Regions from separate parts of the Paenirhodobacter sp. CAU 1674 genome, predicted to be linked through region 1. Evidence: riboswitches for the same ligand, from Rfam matches in the RefSeq annotation. Region 1 holds a riboswitch; each other region holds the start of a gene.

Region 1 (4,181 bases):
CTGCTGGGCGGCGATGTGGTCGAGGTCTCGCCCCCCTATGACACCACCGGTGCCACCGCGATTGCGGGCGCCCATGTCGCGATGGAACTGATCGCGCTTTACGGCTGGACCCGGCGCCGCGGGGCCCCGGCATGATCCGCATCGGCCTGATCGCCCTGGTTCTGCTGGTGGCGGGCTTCGCGGCCTGGGTCCGGCTGGCGCCGCTGCCCGCCGACCGCTGGCACAAGATGGCCGCCACCAAGACCGAGGGCGACTGGCCCGACACCGGCGGCTTCGAGGCGGTGCGCCAGATCCCCGATCCGCAGGCGCGTCTGGCGGAACTGGGCCGGATCGTCGCGGCCAGCCCGCGCACGGTCTTGCTGGAGGGCAGCGTCGAAGAGGGGCTGATGACCTTTGTCACCCGCTCGGCCGTCTGGGGCTTTCCCGACATCACCAACCTGTGGATCGAGGGTGACCGGGTCCATATCCGCGGTCATCTGGTCTTTGGCCGGTCCGATCTGGGGGTGAACCGCGACCGGATTCTGGGCTGGCTGGGCCGCGCGGGGCTTTGAACGGCGGACGGGCGGGGCCGGTGTTGCGCGCAAACCACTTGCGCAGGATCTGACAGGGGCCGCCTTGCGGGGGCTTGGGCGGCTTCCTATCTGTGCGACATATCCCCACAGGAGCGATCATGCGCACGGCCATTCACTATTTCCGTTGGGCTTTCGGTTTTACCGCAGTGGGGCTGGTTCTGGCCTTCTGGCTGGGCTGGGGCTATTCGGGCAACTTCACCGGCGCGCTGTCGTTCTTTCTGATCGCGGGCGTTCTGGCGGTGCTGGAAATCAGCCTGTCCTTCGACAATGCCATCGTGAATGCCAACAAGCTCAAGGATATGACGCCCGAGTGGCAGCAACGCTTCCTGACCTGGGGCATCGTGATCGCGGTCTTCGGCATGCGCATCCTGTTTCCGCTGCTGATCGTGGTGATCGCCGCGGGCATCGGCCCGATCGAGGCGCTGGTTCTGGCCGCCACGAAACCTGCCGAATATGCGCGCATCATCGGTTCGGCCCATGTCTCGATCGCGGCTTTCGGCGGCGCCTTCCTGATGATGGTGGCGCTGACCTATTTTATCGACGAGGGCAAGGAGGTCGACTGGATCGCCGCCCTCGAACGCCGCCTGCGCGCCTGCGCCTCGATCCGCGGGCTGGAGATCGGTTTCGTGCTGGGCGTGGTGATGTTGTTCACCTGGGTTTTGCCGCCGGGCACCGAGGGCAGCTTCCTGTTTGCCGCCGTCGCGGGGCTCTTGACCTTTCTGGCGGTCGAGGTGCTGGGCCAGGTGCTCGACCGGGCCTCGATGACGACCGAGGCCGCCAAGGGGGGCCTGGGCGCGTTTCTTTACCTTGAAGTGCTGGACGCCTCGTTCAGCTTCGACGGGGTCATCGGCGCCTTCGCGCTGACCCAGAACCTGTTCCTGATCGCAATCGGTCTGGGCATCGGGGCGATGTATGTGCGGTCGATGACGATCATGCTGGTCGAACGCAACACCCTGGCCGAGCTGCGCTATCTGGAACATGGTGCGTTCTGGTCGATCCTGATCCTGAGCGGCATCATGTTCGCCCAGACCCTGATGCACATTCCCGAGGTCATCACCGGCCTTCTGGGGGCAGGCTTCATCGGGTTGGCGCTGCTGTCCTCGGTGCGGTTCAACCGGGCCTGCGCGCATTCTGCGCCCAAGGCCACGGATCTGCCCGAAACGCCCAATAATTCTTGACATATATGCCGTGCGGCGCCAAGAGGGCCGCACTTCGGTTCCGGCCCCAAAAGCCGGATGAAAAGGGAAATCGGTGCGGGCCTCGGCCCAATGCCGGTGCTGCCCCCGCAACTGTAAGCGGTGAGCATGGGCCACGGCCACTGGGGATACCCCGGGAAGGCGGCCCGATGTCACGACCCGCAAGCCAGGAGACCTGCCGAGGCGATCACTGATTTCCACCACACGGGGGGTGTGGGGAGGCGGTTCTTCCCGCTGAAAGGTGACAGCCACCGTCGGCGGAAAGGCATCTTTCCAAAGGCAGATCGACATCGGGGCCGTATCGGTCCGCCGCAGGATACAAGACAGATGATCCGCTCTCGCATGCTTTTGCTTTCGCTTCTTTCCAGCACCGCGCTGGCCGCCCCGGTCCTGGCCCAGGACGTTCTCGCACTGGACGAGATCGTGGTTTCGGGCGGGCTCTTGCCGGTTTCGCAATCGGCCTATGGCCGCGCCTATTCGATCCTGACCGCCGAGCAGATCGCCACGCGCGGCCTGACCACCGTGCAGCAGGCGATCCGTGCCCTGCCGGGCGTCGCGGTCGAGGGGTCGGACCCCTACAACACCCAGGTGCGCATCCGTGGCGGCGAGGGCAATCACGTTCTGGTCCTGATCGACGGGGTCGAGGCGACGATGGGCGAGAATGGCGAATACTATTTCTCGGGGCTGGAACTGGCCGATGTCGAGCGCATCGAGGTGCTGCGTGGCCCGCAATCGGTGATCTACGGCTCGAACGCGGCGACCGGGGTGATCGCGATCTACACCAAACGCGCGCAGACTGCCGGCACCAGCTATCAGACCGGGGTCGAATATGGCACGGCGGGCAGCTATGCGGGCGATTTCGCGGTGCGCACGCGGGGTGAAAAGGGCGAGTTGGCCTTTTCGCTGCAGCACCGCGACGAAGCCGGGTTCGACCAGTCGGGCGATGGCGGGGATCGCGACGGATCGCGCCGCACCACGGCCAATCTGACCGGCCGCTGGCAGCTGAGCGATACCTTCTCGACCGGGTTCACGCTGCGCCATTCCGATCAGGATTTCGATTTCGACGCCGACAACTGGGCGGCGACCGATGCCGACAGCTATATCGTGGACAGCGGCGATTACGGCAAGCGGCGCGAGACGCTGGCCTCGGTCTGGCTGCAGGCCGATACGCTGGGCGGACAGTTGCAGCAGCGCCTGACGCTGAGCGGCAATGATTTCGATACCAAACGCTATGACGCGACCGGCAGCCTGACCTCGATGGCGCTGTCGCAGCGCGAAACGGTGGCCTACCGGCTGGCCTATGCGCTGGACGGGGCGGCGGTCGATCAGTCGCGCCAACGCGTGACCCTGCTGGCCGAGCATGACAGCGAGGTTTTCCGCCGCGAAACCGGCGGCACGCGCTATGCCCGCAACGCCAATGGGCTGGCGCTGGAATATCAGGGCAGCTACGACAACGGGCTGGATGTGCAGGCCGGCGTGCGGCAGGATTTCAACGCCCAGTTCCAGAACGCGACGACCTGGAACCTGGCGGCGTCCTATCCGCTCGGCACCGCGCGGCTGCACGGCTCGCTCGGCAAGGCCGTGGTCAACCCGACGATGTATGAGCAATTCGGCTATACCCCCGGTTTCTATACCGGCAACCCCGATCTGAAACCCGAGGAATCGCTGGGCTTCGACATCGGCGTCGAGCTGCCCTTCGCGGGGGGGCGCGGCACGGTCGATGTGACGCTGTTTGCCGAAAATCTGGAAAACGAAATCGTCTACAGCCCGAGCTATACCACCGCGCTGAACAGCGACGGCCTGTCGCAGCGCCGGGGCGTCGAAGTGTCGGGCAACTGGCAGGCGACTGACCGGCTGGGATTTGGCTTCAGCTACACCTACACCAAGTCGAGCGATGCCGATGGCGCGCCCGAAGTGCGCCGCCCGCGGCACCAGCTGGGGCTGGATGCGACCTGGGCATTCGCGCAGGGGCAGGGCTCGGTCACGCTGGGGATGCGGCATGTGGCCGATACCTGGGACACCCAGTATTGGGGCAGCTATGCCACCGAAAAGCTTGAGGATTACACGGTCGTGAACCTGTCGGGCAAATATGCGCTGACGCCGAAGGTCGATCTGGTGGGCCGGATCGAGAACCTGACCGACTCCGAGTATTCCGAGGTCTGGGGCTATGCCACCGCGGGCCGCACCGCCTATGTCGGGTTGCGTGGCACGTTCTGAGCGCAGGGGCAGGGCGCTGCGCGGCGCCCTGCTGGTTCTGGCCGCTTTTGCGGCCTCTTTCGCACGGGCCGAGCCGCCGCCCGCCCGGGTGGTGTCGATGAACCTGTGCACCGATCAGCTGGCGCTGTTGCTGGCCGATCCGGGGCAGATCGTCTCGCTCAGCCATTTCGCCTCTGACCCGCAGATGTCGGTGCTG
Region 2 (4,181 bases), on a different contig from region 1:
GGCCAGCAGCTGGAGGAATGGTGCGCGCAACCCGGCGGTGCATGACCCGCGTCACGGGATCAAGCGGCTGCTGATCACCGAGGGCGACAATTATACCGAAGAACTGGCCGACCGGTGGATGCCCGAATATCTGGAATGGTACGAAAGCCTGGGTCCGCTGAAATCGCAGCCCTATGACATGATCTGGAACGAGCTTTACCTGGCCTCGTCGCAGGGCGGCAAATTCTGGGGCTATACGCATCAGTTCTATATCTCGCCCTTCAACGACCGCTATCTGATCGACCGGGCGATTTCGCTGCCGCTGCGCTATCGGATCAGCGACAAGGCGAATGACGACCTGCTGGCTATGGCCGCGCCGGAACTGAGCAATATTCCCTTCCTGCGCCGCTATCAGGCCAAGGCGGCCCGGCGCGGCGGGAACTGGTATGGCAAGACGATGGTGCGCGCCGGTCAGGCGGCCTGAGGCGCCCGGCGCAGCAGGTAGATATCCATGATCCAGCCATGTTCGGCCCGTGCCTGGGCGCGGGTCGTGCAGATGTCGGCTGCGACGTCACTCAGCGGCCCCGCGCGCAGGATCTGCTCGGCCATGCCGACATAGGCGCCCCACCAGATCTGCACGCCCTCGGTGGCCAGCGTGGTGAAGGAACACTCGCCATCCAGCATCACCACCAACGTATCTACGGCCTCGGGCCAGCCATTTTCACGCAATTGCCGCCCCGTGGTAATCAGAACAGGCGCGCCGATGTCGTTTAGCGGGATCGCATGCGCGGCACAGAGTGCCTGAATCGCGGTGATTCCGGGGATGACCCGCGTCTGCACCGCCATCCGCCGGCGCAGCCGTTCGGCAATCCGCAGCGTGCTGTCGTAAAGCGACGGATCGCCCCAGACCAGCAGCGCCACGCGGCCGCTTGCGCCCAGGGCTGCGCGGATCTGCGCCTCCCAGGCATCGGTGATTGCGTCGTGCCAGTCATCGACCCCGGCGTGATAGCTGGGCCGCGCGGCATCGCGCTTGGGCAGGTCGAATTCCACGATCCGCGTGGCCGGGTTGGTGATGTGCTGCGCACAGATCGCCCGCCGCAGCCCCGCCAGATCGGATTTGTCGCCGCCCTTGAACGGAATCAGGATCAGATCGGCGGCATTCATCGCCTGCGCGGCCTGCACCGTCAGATGGTCGGGATTGCCGGTGCCGATGCCGATCAGGGTAAGCTCGATCATGTCCTGTCCTTTGAAAAAAGGGGGCCTTGCGACCCCCTTGCGTTTCTTTGCGATGCGTCTGGCTCAGGCAAACAGACGCGGGGTGACCAGCACCGAGCCTTGCAGCCCGCGGATGCGCTTGGCCACCGCCAGAACCGCCAGATCGACCAGCGGCTCGATCAGGATGACGCTCATGTAAGCCACGCCGAAGGTCGCGATCGAGGAAGCCGCGGCAAAGCCCTGACCATACAAGGCCCAGAACGCCACCCAGGCGACGATCCCGCCCTGATAGGCCGTCGACAGCGCCAGCGCCTGACCATAGCGCAGGTCGACATAGGCCGTGCCCGGCGCGATCAGCCGCTTCGCCAGAACCTGCAGCCCGAACAGCGGCACCAGCAGCGTGGTCACGTTCATCCCGTATTGCGGCAGGTCGAAGGGCGCAAAGAACACGCCCTGGATCAGCAGACCCAGCGCCAGCCCGATCGCGGCGGGCGCGGCCCCCAGGATCAGGAACAGCGTCGAGCCAAGGATCAGGTGAACCTCGGACACGCCCACCGGCATGTGCGGCAGCACTTCGAAAAAGGTGAAAACGGCCGCTGCGGCAATGGCCGAACGCGCGACCAGCGACCCCACGCCTTGCGCGCGGATCGCTCCATAAGCGGTTTTCAGGGTATAGGTGCCAGCCGCCGCGGCGGTGGCATAGCTCAGCGCAATTTTGGTGCCGTCGACGAGGCCCGGTTCGATATGCATATCAATCTCCTGTGCCGTCACACCCGACGGCGGTTGGGTTATGTCAGATGGCCGGTCTCCTGGCTCGCGGGTCGAAGCGCAGCTTCTGCCTTCCCGGGGGATGCCCCAGTGGCGTGGTCGAAGTGCGCTCACCGCATACAGTCGCGGGGGCGGCTGGGGCTTCGGGCGCCGCAATTTGGTCCGCCCCTCCCCATTCCCGATGAAGCCCTGCGCTTTGCGCGTTGATGGGCACCATACAGAGGTTCAGATAAACGCCATGGCGGCGCTAGGGTCAAGCATCATCCGCGGCATCGGGGGCCTCAAAACCGGCCAAGGGCCCATACAGGATCAGGGCTGGCTGCTCTGACCGGCTTTGCGCAAGATCCGCGGCCAGGGCGGCGATCGTGCTGGAACAGAGCCGTTGTGCCGGATGCCCGACCGCCTCGGCCAGCAGTGCGGGTGTGTCGGGCGACAGCCCCTGCCCGATCAGCCCCGCAACCAGCCGCGGGAAAGTGCGCTTGCCCATGAACACGACCGTCGTTGCGCCGGGATCGGCCAGCGCGGGCCAGTTGAGCCCTTCGGGCAGATCGCCGGTCACATCGGCACCGGTGATGAACTGCACCCGCCGCGCCGTCAGCCGCCGGGTCAGCGGCAGCCCCGCCGCGGCCGCCGCCGCGCAGGCCGAGGGCACGCCGGGGATGATCTCATGCGCGATCCGGGCTTCGGCAAGGGCGGTCAGCTCCTCTTCCAGGCGGCCGAAAATCCCGCAATCGCCTGACTTCAGCCGCACAACCCGCAGCCCGCGCTGCGCATGTTCGACCAGCAACTGGTTGACATGGTCCTGCTTGGCCGAGGGTTTGCCCGCGCGTTTGCCCACCGCAATCAGTTCGGCCCCGGGCCGCGCATGGCCCAGAACCGGCCCCGAGGCCAGGTCGTCGAACAAGACCACATCGGCGCGCGCCAGCCGGTCGGCAGCCTTCAGCGTCAAAAGCTCGGGGTCGCCGGGCCCCGAAGAAACGAAAGATACAAAACCGCTCATGCGCTTGCCTTTGCAATCATGTGGAAAAAGGTGCCGCTGACCCGGCCGCCACCGGGCAGGCTTCGGGTCGATCCGGTTTCGGGGACCGGCGCGCCAGTGGCATCCAGAACCTCGGCCAGGGGGGCATCGGGCTGCGACAGGATCGTGGCATAGTGGAATTCATGCCCGCGCAACCGGGTGCTGGCCGCGATCCCGGGCATCGGTGTTGCCAGTGTCGCCAGCCGATAGCCCAGATGCATCCGCCGTTTCGCAAAAGATGTTTCCAACCCCAGAAGCCCCGCCATTTCGTGCCGTGTGCCATCTGCCGCGATCAGCCCTGTGCCCAGTGCCATATAGCCACCGCATTCGCCATGCACCGGACGCGTTTGCGCGAAATCCCGCAACCCTGCACGAAAATTCTGCGTGCAGCCAAGCCGCCCTGCGTGCAGTTCCGGGTAGCCACCGGGCAGCCAGCAGGCATCTGCCGAAGGGTCGGGCGCCTCGTCTGCCAAAGGTGAAAACGGCAGGATCGTCGCGCCTTGTGCCCGCCATTCGGTAATCAGATGCGGGTAGACGAAGGAAAACGCCGCATCGCGCGCCAGTGCAATGCGCTGACCCGGTGGCGGCAAAACAGGCGGAACAGAGACTGTTTCAGGCCCGCCCGAAGCCGCCGCGGCAATTAAGGCATCCAGATCGCAATGCGCGGTAACGAACGCGCCAGCCTGTTCCAAAATCGACTGCAGCCGTGGCAGCTCTTCGGCCTGCACAAGACCCAGGTGCCGCTCGGGCAGCGCGATTTCGGTCTTGCGCGGCAGTGACCCGAAAACCGTAATCCCCGCACGGGCCATCCCGTCACGCACCAGCGCGTCATGGCGCGGTGAGGCGACCTTGTTCAGCACGACCCCCGCCACCGTCACCCCCGGGCACATCGTGGCGAAGCCATGCGCCACTGCGGCGGCGGATTGCGCCTGCCCCGATACGTCAAGCACCAACACCACGGGCCAGCCCATCAGCGCGGCAATATCCGCGCTGGCGCCGATCCCTGCTTCGCCCGGACGGGCCACGCCATCGAACAACCCCATCGAGCCTTCGGCCACGACCAGATCCGCCTGGGTCTGCGCCAGCGCGGCGATCTGTTCTGCGGTCATCGCCCAGGCGTCGAGGTTGACCGAAGCACGCCCCGCCGCCGCTGTGTGAAACGCCGGGTCGATGTAATCGGGCCCGCTCTTGAACGGCTGCA
Region 3 (4,181 bases), on a different contig from region 1:
CACCCGCCGCCCGGGCAAAGCCCATGTTGGCAATGTCATTTGCGCGCAGATTGACCTCGGCCGGACTGCCCGCGCCTTCGACGATGACCAGATCATGCGCGGCACGCAACCGCTGGAAACTGTCCAGCACATGACCCATCAGCGTGGGCTTGATCCGCGCATAATCCAGCGCCCGAACATTGGTCAGCCGCCGGCCCTGCACGATCACCTGGGCACCGGTTTCGGATTCGGGTTTCAGCAGGATCGGGTTCATATCTGTGTGCGGATCAAGCCCGCAGGCCAACGCCTGCAAGGCCTGCGCGCGCCCGATTTCGCCCCCATCTGCCGTCACCGCCGCGTTGTTCGACATGTTCTGCGGCTTGAACGGCGCCACCGACAGGCCGCGCCGCCGCGCCGCCCGGCACAGCCCCGCCACCAACATCGACTTGCCGACGTTCGACCCGGCACCCTGAATCATCAGTGCCGTCATCACACCCCCCCGGCGTTGCGCGGATGGCGCGTTCGGGAGCCTCCGGCGGGGATATTTGACACCAAGATGAAAGCCATAGCCCGCAGAGTTCGCATCGGTCGGCGCCATGCCTCGGGCCGCCTGGACGGGGGAGACATGGCGCTTTCACCTTGGGCGGTCATCGGGATCCCTCCCTGTACCGCAGGGCAAGAGTGGCACAGCATCCTTAATTTTTCCTTGCTTTCATCTTGGCCGAAATATCCCGGGGGCCCGGGGGCTGGCCCCCGGCGCGTTTAAAATTCGACCCCCGGCTGGCCCTTGATCCCGGACCGGAACGGATGCTTGACCAGCGTCATCTCGGTCACCAGATCGGCGGCCTCGATCAGCCCTTCGGCGGCATTGCGCCCGGTCAGCACGACATGGGTCAACGGCGGCTTTTCGGTGGCAAGGAATTCCAGAACCTCGGCAAGGTCGAGATAGTCATAGCGCAGCGCGATGTTGATTTCATCCAGCAGAACCATGCGGATCGACGGATCGCGGATCAGCTCCTTGGCCTTTTCCCAACCGGCACGGGCGGCGGCGATGTCGCGCTCGCGGTCCTGGGTTTCCCAAGTGAAGCCCTCGCCCATCGCGTGAAACTGGCACAGATCGCCGAAATTCTCGGTCAGCAGGCGCCGCTCGCCGGTGTCCCAGGCGCCCTTGATGAACTGCACCACCGCGCAGGGCATGCCATGCGCGATGCAGCGCAGGATCATTCCAAACCCCGACGAGGATTTTCCCTTGCCCGGCCCGGTGTGCACGATGATCAGGCCTTTTTCGCCCGATTTCGTTGCCATGATCTTGTCGCGCGCGGCTTTTTTCTTGGCCATCTTGCTGGCGTGGCGGGCGTCGGTTGCGCTGCTGGTGTCGGTATCGGTCGGCATTGCGGCGGTCCTTGTCTTGACAAAGGGGGTGCGCCTGCCTCAGGTGGGGGCGCGTTGGTTCCTGTCCTATGACAGGCGAAGAGGGAATGCGACAGGGTTTGCGACCGAAAGGTGCCTGAACCCGAAGCGCTGCCGCCCCCGCGACCGTGACCGGAAAGGTCGCCCCAAGCCACTGGCCCTCATGGCCGGGAAGGAGGGGGGACCGTTGGGGAAACCCTGAATCCGCAAGCCGGGAGACCTGCCAGCGCTGAGTTTCACGGGCGGACGGGGTGTTCCGCGACCGGATGGCATGTGCCGGCCGATCGCTTCGCACATCCTCTGGCCCTCGCCCCCGATGCCAACGCACGGAGGGGCCATGACGGCAACGCTGCACATCTGCACGACCTGCAAGGCAGGCGAGATCACCGAAGACGGCGCGGCCCTGCCCGGCGCGCGCCTGTTTGCCGCCCTGTCCGCCGAACCGCTGCCCGAAGGTGTGCGCATCGTGCCGGTCGAATGCCTGTCGGCCTGTTCGCAGGGATGTGCCGTCGCGCTGAGCGGGCCGGGCAAGTGGAGCTATGTCTACGGACGCCTCGGTGCCGACGATGCGGCCGCGATCCTGCAAGGGGCCGCCGCCTATGCCGCCACCGAAGACGGGCTGGTTCCCTGGCGCGAACGCCCCGAAATTTTCCGCAAGCAAAGCCTTGCCCGCATCCCCCCGCAGGAGTGAGACATGACCGATCTGACCAAAATCCCCGTGACTGTAATCACCGGCTTTCTGGGCGCCGGAAAGACCACGCTGATCCGCCACTTGATGGCCAATCCGCAGGGCAAACGGCTGGCCGTTCTGGTCAACGAATTCGGCTCGGTCGGGGTCGATGGCGACATCCTGCGCAGCTGTGCCGATGAAAACTGCCCTGTGGATAACATCGTCGAACTGGCCAACGGCTGCATCTGCTGCACGGTGGCCGACGATTTCATCCCGACGATCGAGGCGCTGATGGCGCGGCCCGAACGCCCCGACCATATCCTGATCGAAACCTCGGGGCTGGCACTGCCCAAACCTTTGCTGAAGGCGTTCGACTGGCCTGCGATCCGCTCGAAGATCACCGTCGACGGGGTGATCGCACTGGCCGATGCCGAGGCCGTGGCGGCGGGTCGGTTTGCGCCCGATGTGGCCGCAGTGGATGCCCAGCGCGCCGCCGATGACAGCATCGACCATGAAACGCCGCTGTCCGAGGTGTTCGAAGATCAGATCGCCTGCGCCGATATCGTGCTTCTGTCCAAGGCCGATCTGGCGGGCGAGGCCGGGCTGGCCGCGGCCCGTGCGGTGATCGAGGCCGAAGCGCCGCGCCAGCTGCCGATCCTGCCGCTGACCGAAGGGGTGATCGACCCGAAGGTCGTGCTGGGTCTGGGGGCCGCAGCCGAGGACGATCTGGCCGCGCGCCCCTCGCACCACGATGGCGCCGCCGATCACGAACATGACGATTTTGACACGGTAGTGATCGACCTGCCCGAGGTCAGCGACCCCGAGGCGTTGATCGCCGCGATCCAGCGTCTGGCACGCGAACAGCGGATCTTGCGGGTGAAGGGCCATGTGGCGGTAGCGGGCAAGCCGATGCGCCTGCTGATCCAGGCGGTGGGCGAACGTGTCCGGCATCAGTTCGACCGTCCCTGGGGCGCCGATCCGCGCCGCTCGGCGCTGGTGGTGATCGCCGAACATCACGATGTGGACGAGGCCGCGATCCGCGCGGTTCTGGGGGCCTGATGCACGTCACCTTCCGCGAAAGCCACGGCCTGGAAGAAACCGAAACGCCGACGGATCTAGGGCAGACGCCTGCGGATCTGGTGGTGTTGTCGTTTTCCGACAGCGACCTTGGGGCTTTCGCGGCGGGGTGGCGGCAGGCTGCGGGGGCGCTGCCGACGCTGCGTCTGGCCAATCTGGTGGCGCTGCGCCATCCGGTGTCCGTCGATACCTATGTCGAACAGACGCTGGCAGGCGCGAAGGCCGTTCTGGTGCGGCTGATCGGCGGCGAGGGGTATTGGCCCTACGGGCTGGCTTCGGTGCAGGATCTGGCGCGCCGGCGCGGGATTGCGCTGGCGGTGCTGCCTGCCGACGGGCGGCCCGATGCGCGGCTGGACGAGGTGTCGACCCTGCCTGTCCCCGTCTTGCGCCAGCTTTCGCAGCTGTGCGATGCCGGGGGCGCGATGGCCGCGCAGCAGGCGCTGGCCATTCTGGCGCGCGCGGCGAATCTGCCCGGCCCGGACGGCACCGGCGACACAGCCGTGCCGACAATGGGGTTTTACGACCCCGAGACAGGCGTGACCGACACGCCCCCCGCCGGGCCGCTGGTTCTGGTTGCCTTCTATCGCTCTTATCTGACGGCAGCCGATACCGACCCGGTGGATGCACTGATCCGCGCGCTGCGCGAAACGGGGCTGTCGGCCTGCGGGGTGTTTGCGCCGTCGCTGAAGGCGCCGGGTTTTACCGACTGGCTGGCGCCGCATTTGCGCGCCCGCCCCCCGGCGGCGGTCATCAATGCCACCGCCTTTTCGTCACAGGCCGATGATGGCACGACCCCATTTGACGCCACCGACTGCCCGGTGTTTCAGGTCGCGCTGTCCACCGCACGCAAACGCGACTGGGCCGAGGCCGAGCGCGGGCTTTCACCCGCCGATCTGGCGATGCATGTGGTCTTGCCCGAGGTGGATGGCCGTCTTTTCGCTGGAATAGTCTCTTTCAAGGCGCCGGAGCGTCGCGACCCCGATCTGCAATATTCCCGGTTTTCACACCGTGCCGACCCGGGTCGCGTGGCGGCAGTGGTGCGCCG
Region 4 (4,181 bases), on a different contig from region 1:
GTGCCTCGGCAAAGGCGGGCAGCGCAAGGCTGCCCGCGAATGCGAGGGCGGCAAGACGCCCCCGGATCACCATTTGGCCGACAGCCCCAGATAGGCGGTGCGGCTTTGGCCGTAATAGCCCCAGGCTTCGGAATAATCCGCATCGAACAGGTTCACGATGCGGCCCGTCAGCGCGACATTCGCGGTCAGGTCATAGCGCGCGGCCAGATCGACCGTGGTGAACTGCGCCAGCTTGCTGATCGTGCCCGATCCCGCCCCGAACCATTCCTGATCGTAACTGCCCGCAACATGGCGCAGATCGGCGCTTACATTCGCGCGCCCGTCCAGAATGTCGGCGCTGGCCTGCAGTCCGAATTCATGTGCCGGACGCCGCACCAGACGCTCTCCGCCGGGGCTGCGGCCATGGGTATAGGTGTAACTTCCGGCCAGATGCAGCCAGTCGTTGGCCTGCCAGGTGGCGCTCAGTTCCACCCCCTTGCGCGTGCTGGTGCCGGCAAGGTTGGTCGCGCTGGTGCCGGTGCTGGCGATCATGTCCTCGATATCGCTCTGGAACAGGGTTACCCCGAGCGTGCCGCGTCCTTCCGGCAGATCCAGATCGGCCCCGAGTTCATAGCTCAGGCTGTGTTCGGGTTTCAGATCCGGGTTGCCGGTGAACAGGCCGGGCGTATAGCCGAACTGCTCGTACATCGTCGGATAGACCGTCGCCCGCCCGACCGAACCGCGCAGCCGCAGCGCCGAACCGGGCTGGCGCCAGGCGGCCGACAGGTTCCACGAGGTCGGGTCCTCGAAAACGTCGATGACATCGTGGCGCACGCCCGCCTGCAGGTCGATTCCGTTGTCGAACCGCCCCTGATATTCCAGCGCGACCGAGCGGCTGTTGCGGCTTTCCTTGCCCGTCGACCAGGCCGTCGCAACATCGAAGGTCTCGCGTTCGGCTTCCAGCAGCAGGTTCAGCTTTTGCGCCGCCCCCCGGGCCTCGGTTCCGTCGAGCGCGAAGCTGCCGGTGTATTTCAGTGCCTGGCGGGTGGAGCCATAGTTCGACACGCCCCAACTGGGGGAATCGTAGCTGGTGTCCTGGTCCATCGCGGACAGCTCCAGCCGGTTCAGCAACCGCCCGTCCAGCGCCTCGGCCTCGGCCCAGAGGCTGCCATAGCTTTCGTCCCGATCCGCAGTATCGCCGGAATCGACGATGTAATCCTCGGGGCGGGTCGCGGCGCTGTCGGTGCCGTCATAGCCGTAGGATTGCGTGAAATGGCGCAGGCTGAAGCCGATCGTCACGCTGTCGGTCACCGCGTGGTCGCCGTTCAGCGACACGGTGTCCATGTTGTTGAACTCGGTATCGCCGCCGGTGCGCGATCCGTCTTCGCCGTCAGAGCGGCGGCTTTCGGCGGCAAAGGACAGCTGCCCGCGCGCGAACCCCTGCCGCAGAGAGGCGTTGAGCATATGGCTGTCCAGGCCGCCCAGTTCGACGCCGCCGCCATAAGACAGGCCCGGCTTGTCCGCCTTCTGCGTGGTGATCGCGATCAGCCCCGCCATCGCACTGGTGCCGTAAAGCGTGGCCTGCGGTCCGCGCAGCACCTCGATACTGTCGATGTCGGCGGCTGACAGTCCCGAAAAGCTGTAGCTGCCATTGGTGGTCGTGTTCACCTCGACCCCGTCGATCAGCACCAGCGTGTGATTGCTTTCCCCGCCCCGAATGAAGACCGAGGTCATGCTGTCGCCGGTGGATACGACCGACAGCCCCGGCAGGGCCCGCAGGGCGCTTTCCACGGTCTTGAGGCCGCGCCGGGCGATCTCTTCTCGGGTGATCTGGCTGTAGGCGCGGGTGAAATTGTCCTTGGCGATGCCGGTCAGGCCGCCAGAGACAAGGATTTCATCCAAGATGAAGACATCGGATGTCGTGGCCTCTTGCGAATGGCCGACGGCAGGCGTGACGAAGCAGGCTGCGGAAAGCAGCAGAAAGCGCAAAGCGCGGGCAGAACACATGGTTTCCATCCCCTTGGCGGGCCCGAAAGCCCGCAATGCAAATCCAACGGGCAAAGCCCGCGTGACCAAAAGACGCCTGCGAAGAGTTCTCCGCAGACAGCGACCAGTGTCACCTCTGCGGATCATGCCGCTCCCATGGCGCGCCCCGCGCCCGGAAAGGGTGATCGTCCAAGCAGGTCTCCTGGCTCGCGGGTCGAAGCTTGGCCTGCCTTCCCGGGGAACCCCCAGTGGCGTCGTTGGCCTTGCTCACCGCTCACAGTTGCGGGGGCAGCCACGGTCTGGGCCGAAGCCGTTCCGTGTTCCCTTTTAATCCGGCCGGATGGCCGGAACTTGAACGCGGTCAAGGAAAGACAAGTTTTCCGTGAAGTCAAGCCCGCATCGCACGGGCTGTCCGGCGCCAGTCGACGGCAGGGGAGCAGATCTTCGTGCGGGGCAGCGCATGTTATGAAGTAACTTCGGTGCGAGGCGGGTGCCGGGCGCTTGTCAGGCGGGGGGCGGTGCCGCTAGATCGGGGCATGACCCAGGCACGCCTTTCGCCCCGTTCCCTTACGCTCGCCTGTTTTGCGCTGGCGGTTCTTACCGCGCAGCCGGTGGCCGCACATCCGCATCTGTTCGTCGATGTCACCCACAGCCTTCTGTTCGATGCCGACGGGCGGCTTGTCGGGCTGCGGGCACGCTGGGATTATGACGAGATGTTCACGCTGCTGATGGTTGAAGACGGCAAATACGATCACAACGGCGATGGCAGGGTTGCGGGTGATGAGCTGGCGGCCTTCCAGACCTGGGATGCGGATTGGCCCGCGGACTATGGCGGCGATATCGAGATCGAACTCGCCGGGCAGCCGGTGGCCTTGCAGGGGCCGAGCGACTGGGCCGCTGAATGGCATGACGGGCGCGCGGTTTCGGTGCATACCCGGATGCTGCGGGCGCCGTTGGATCTGACGGGCCGCGAACTGGTGATCCGCCCGTACGACCCGGATTTCTATACCGCCTACACGGTCGTCGCGCCCCCCCGGTTCGAAGGCCGCGGCGATTGCCATGCTGCGGTGTTCGAGGCGGATCCGGGCGCGGTGTCCGATGAACTCGCCGCCGCGATTGCCGAACTCAGCCCCGAGGTCACCCCCGCCGATGCCGGTCTGCCCGCGGTCGGCCGGCTGTATGCCGATGAGGAACGGATCACATGCGGCAAGTAGTGGCGCTGTCGGTGCTGGCCCTGGTGGTGCTGGCTGCCGCCGTGGCCTGGCATCTGGGGCTGTTCGCGCAGGCGCGCGGTGCGCTTGTCGCGGCGCAGCGCGCGTTTCAGGCGCCGCTGGCCGAAGGGGTGCGCGCGCTCAAGGCGCATCAGCCGGGCGCAGTGGCCGGGCTGATCTGGCTCGGGTTTCTGTATGGCGTGCTGCATGCGGCGGGGCCGGGGCATGGCAAGGTGGTGCTGGGGGCCTGGGCGTTCTCGGCGCGGGCGCGGCTGCTGAAGGTTGCGGTAATCACGCTGGCGGCAAGCCTGGCGCAGGCGGCGGTGGCAATCGGGCTGGTGCTGGCCGGGGCCTGGGCGTTCGGGCTGGGACGCAGCCAGCTGACGGGGCTGGCAGAGGGGCCGGTGACACGGGCGGGCGAATGGGCGCTGGTGGCACTGGGGCTTTTCCTGGTTCTGCGCGGGGCGTTCGGGCTGCGCCGGGGCAGGGGCGCCGCGCCGCTTGCGCAGCCCGTCGCGCATACGCATGACGACGGGTGCGGGTGCGGGCATGCCCATGCCCCGGCGCCCGAGGCGGCGGCCCGCGCAGGCCTGCCAGAGGCGCTGATGCTGATTGCCGGTGTGGCGTTGCGGCCCTGCACCGGGGCGGTGTTCGTGATGCTGCTGACCGTGTTGATCGGCGCGCCGCTGGCGGGTGCGGCGGCGGTGCTGGCGATGGGATTGGGCACGGCGCTTGTCACCCTGGCGGTGGCGCTTGCCAGCGCGAAACTCGGGACCGAGGTTCTGAGCGGGGCACAGGGGCGGCGTTTGCGTCGCGCCGCCGATGTTGCGCAGATCGCGGTCGGGCTGGGGATCGTCGCGCTTTATCTGTGAGCCGGGGGTTATCGGGCGGCGCGCAGCGTAGCCGAGGGGGGCTCGCCGAATTGCGCGGTATAAGCCGCCGAGAACCGGCCCAGATGCAAGAACCCCCATTTCATCGCAACGTCGGTGACGCGGGTATCGGGGT

The links. Region 1 has a riboswitch for cobalamin ahead of P2G62_RS00115 (TonB-dependent receptor). Riboswitches for the same ligand answer to the same signal wherever they lie in the genome.
Region 2: another riboswitch for cobalamin. It lies ahead of P2G62_RS10550 (energy-coupling factor ABC transporter permease); the one in region 1 lies ahead of P2G62_RS00115 (TonB-dependent receptor).
Region 3: another riboswitch for cobalamin. It lies ahead of P2G62_RS10485 (DUF1636 domain-containing protein); the one in region 1 lies ahead of P2G62_RS00115 (TonB-dependent receptor).
Region 4: another riboswitch for cobalamin. It lies ahead of P2G62_RS13175 (TonB-dependent receptor); the one in region 1 lies ahead of P2G62_RS00115 (TonB-dependent receptor).

Annotation. Positions count from the first base shown of each region.
Region 1 is NZ_JARHUH010000001.1:25,150-29,330, reverse strand. It holds gene speB (agmatinase) at 1-135, shown strand, start outside; gene P2G62_RS00125 (DUF1499 domain-containing protein) at 132-551, shown strand; gene P2G62_RS00120 (DUF475 domain-containing protein) at 671-1,750, shown strand; cobalamin riboswitch at 1,769-1,966, shown strand; gene P2G62_RS00115 (TonB-dependent receptor) at 2,096-3,985, shown strand; gene P2G62_RS00110 (ABC transporter substrate-binding protein) at 3,972-4,181, shown strand, end outside.
Region 2 is NZ_JARHUH010000006.1:197,210-201,390, reverse strand. It holds gene P2G62_RS10560 (hypothetical protein) at 1-463, shown strand, start outside; gene cobF (precorrin-6A synthase (deacetylating)) at 451-1,215, opposite strand; gene P2G62_RS10550 (energy-coupling factor ABC transporter permease) at 1,279-1,944, opposite strand; cobalamin riboswitch at 1,976-2,195, opposite strand; gene cobA (uroporphyrinogen-III C-methyltransferase) at 2,216-2,962, opposite strand; gene P2G62_RS10540 (cobyrinate a,c-diamide synthase) at 2,959-4,181, opposite strand, start outside.
Region 3 is NZ_JARHUH010000006.1:184,444-188,624, forward strand. It holds gene P2G62_RS10475 (cobyric acid synthase) at 1-469, opposite strand, end outside; gene cobO (cob(I)yrinic acid a,c-diamide adenosyltransferase) at 742-1,371, opposite strand; cobalamin riboswitch at 1,410-1,632, shown strand; gene P2G62_RS10485 (DUF1636 domain-containing protein) at 1,727-2,080, shown strand; gene cobW (cobalamin biosynthesis protein CobW) at 2,084-3,118, shown strand; gene cobN (cobaltochelatase subunit CobN) at 3,118-4,181, shown strand, end outside.
Region 4 is NZ_JARHUH010000008.1:177,107-181,287, forward strand. It holds gene P2G62_RS13170 (ABC transporter substrate-binding protein) at 1-73, opposite strand, end outside; gene P2G62_RS13175 (TonB-dependent receptor) at 67-1,986, opposite strand; cobalamin riboswitch at 2,140-2,335, opposite strand; gene P2G62_RS13180 (DUF1007 family protein) at 2,502-3,179, shown strand; gene P2G62_RS13185 (hypothetical protein) at 3,167-4,048, shown strand; gene P2G62_RS13190 (helix-turn-helix domain-containing protein) at 4,057-4,181, opposite strand, start outside.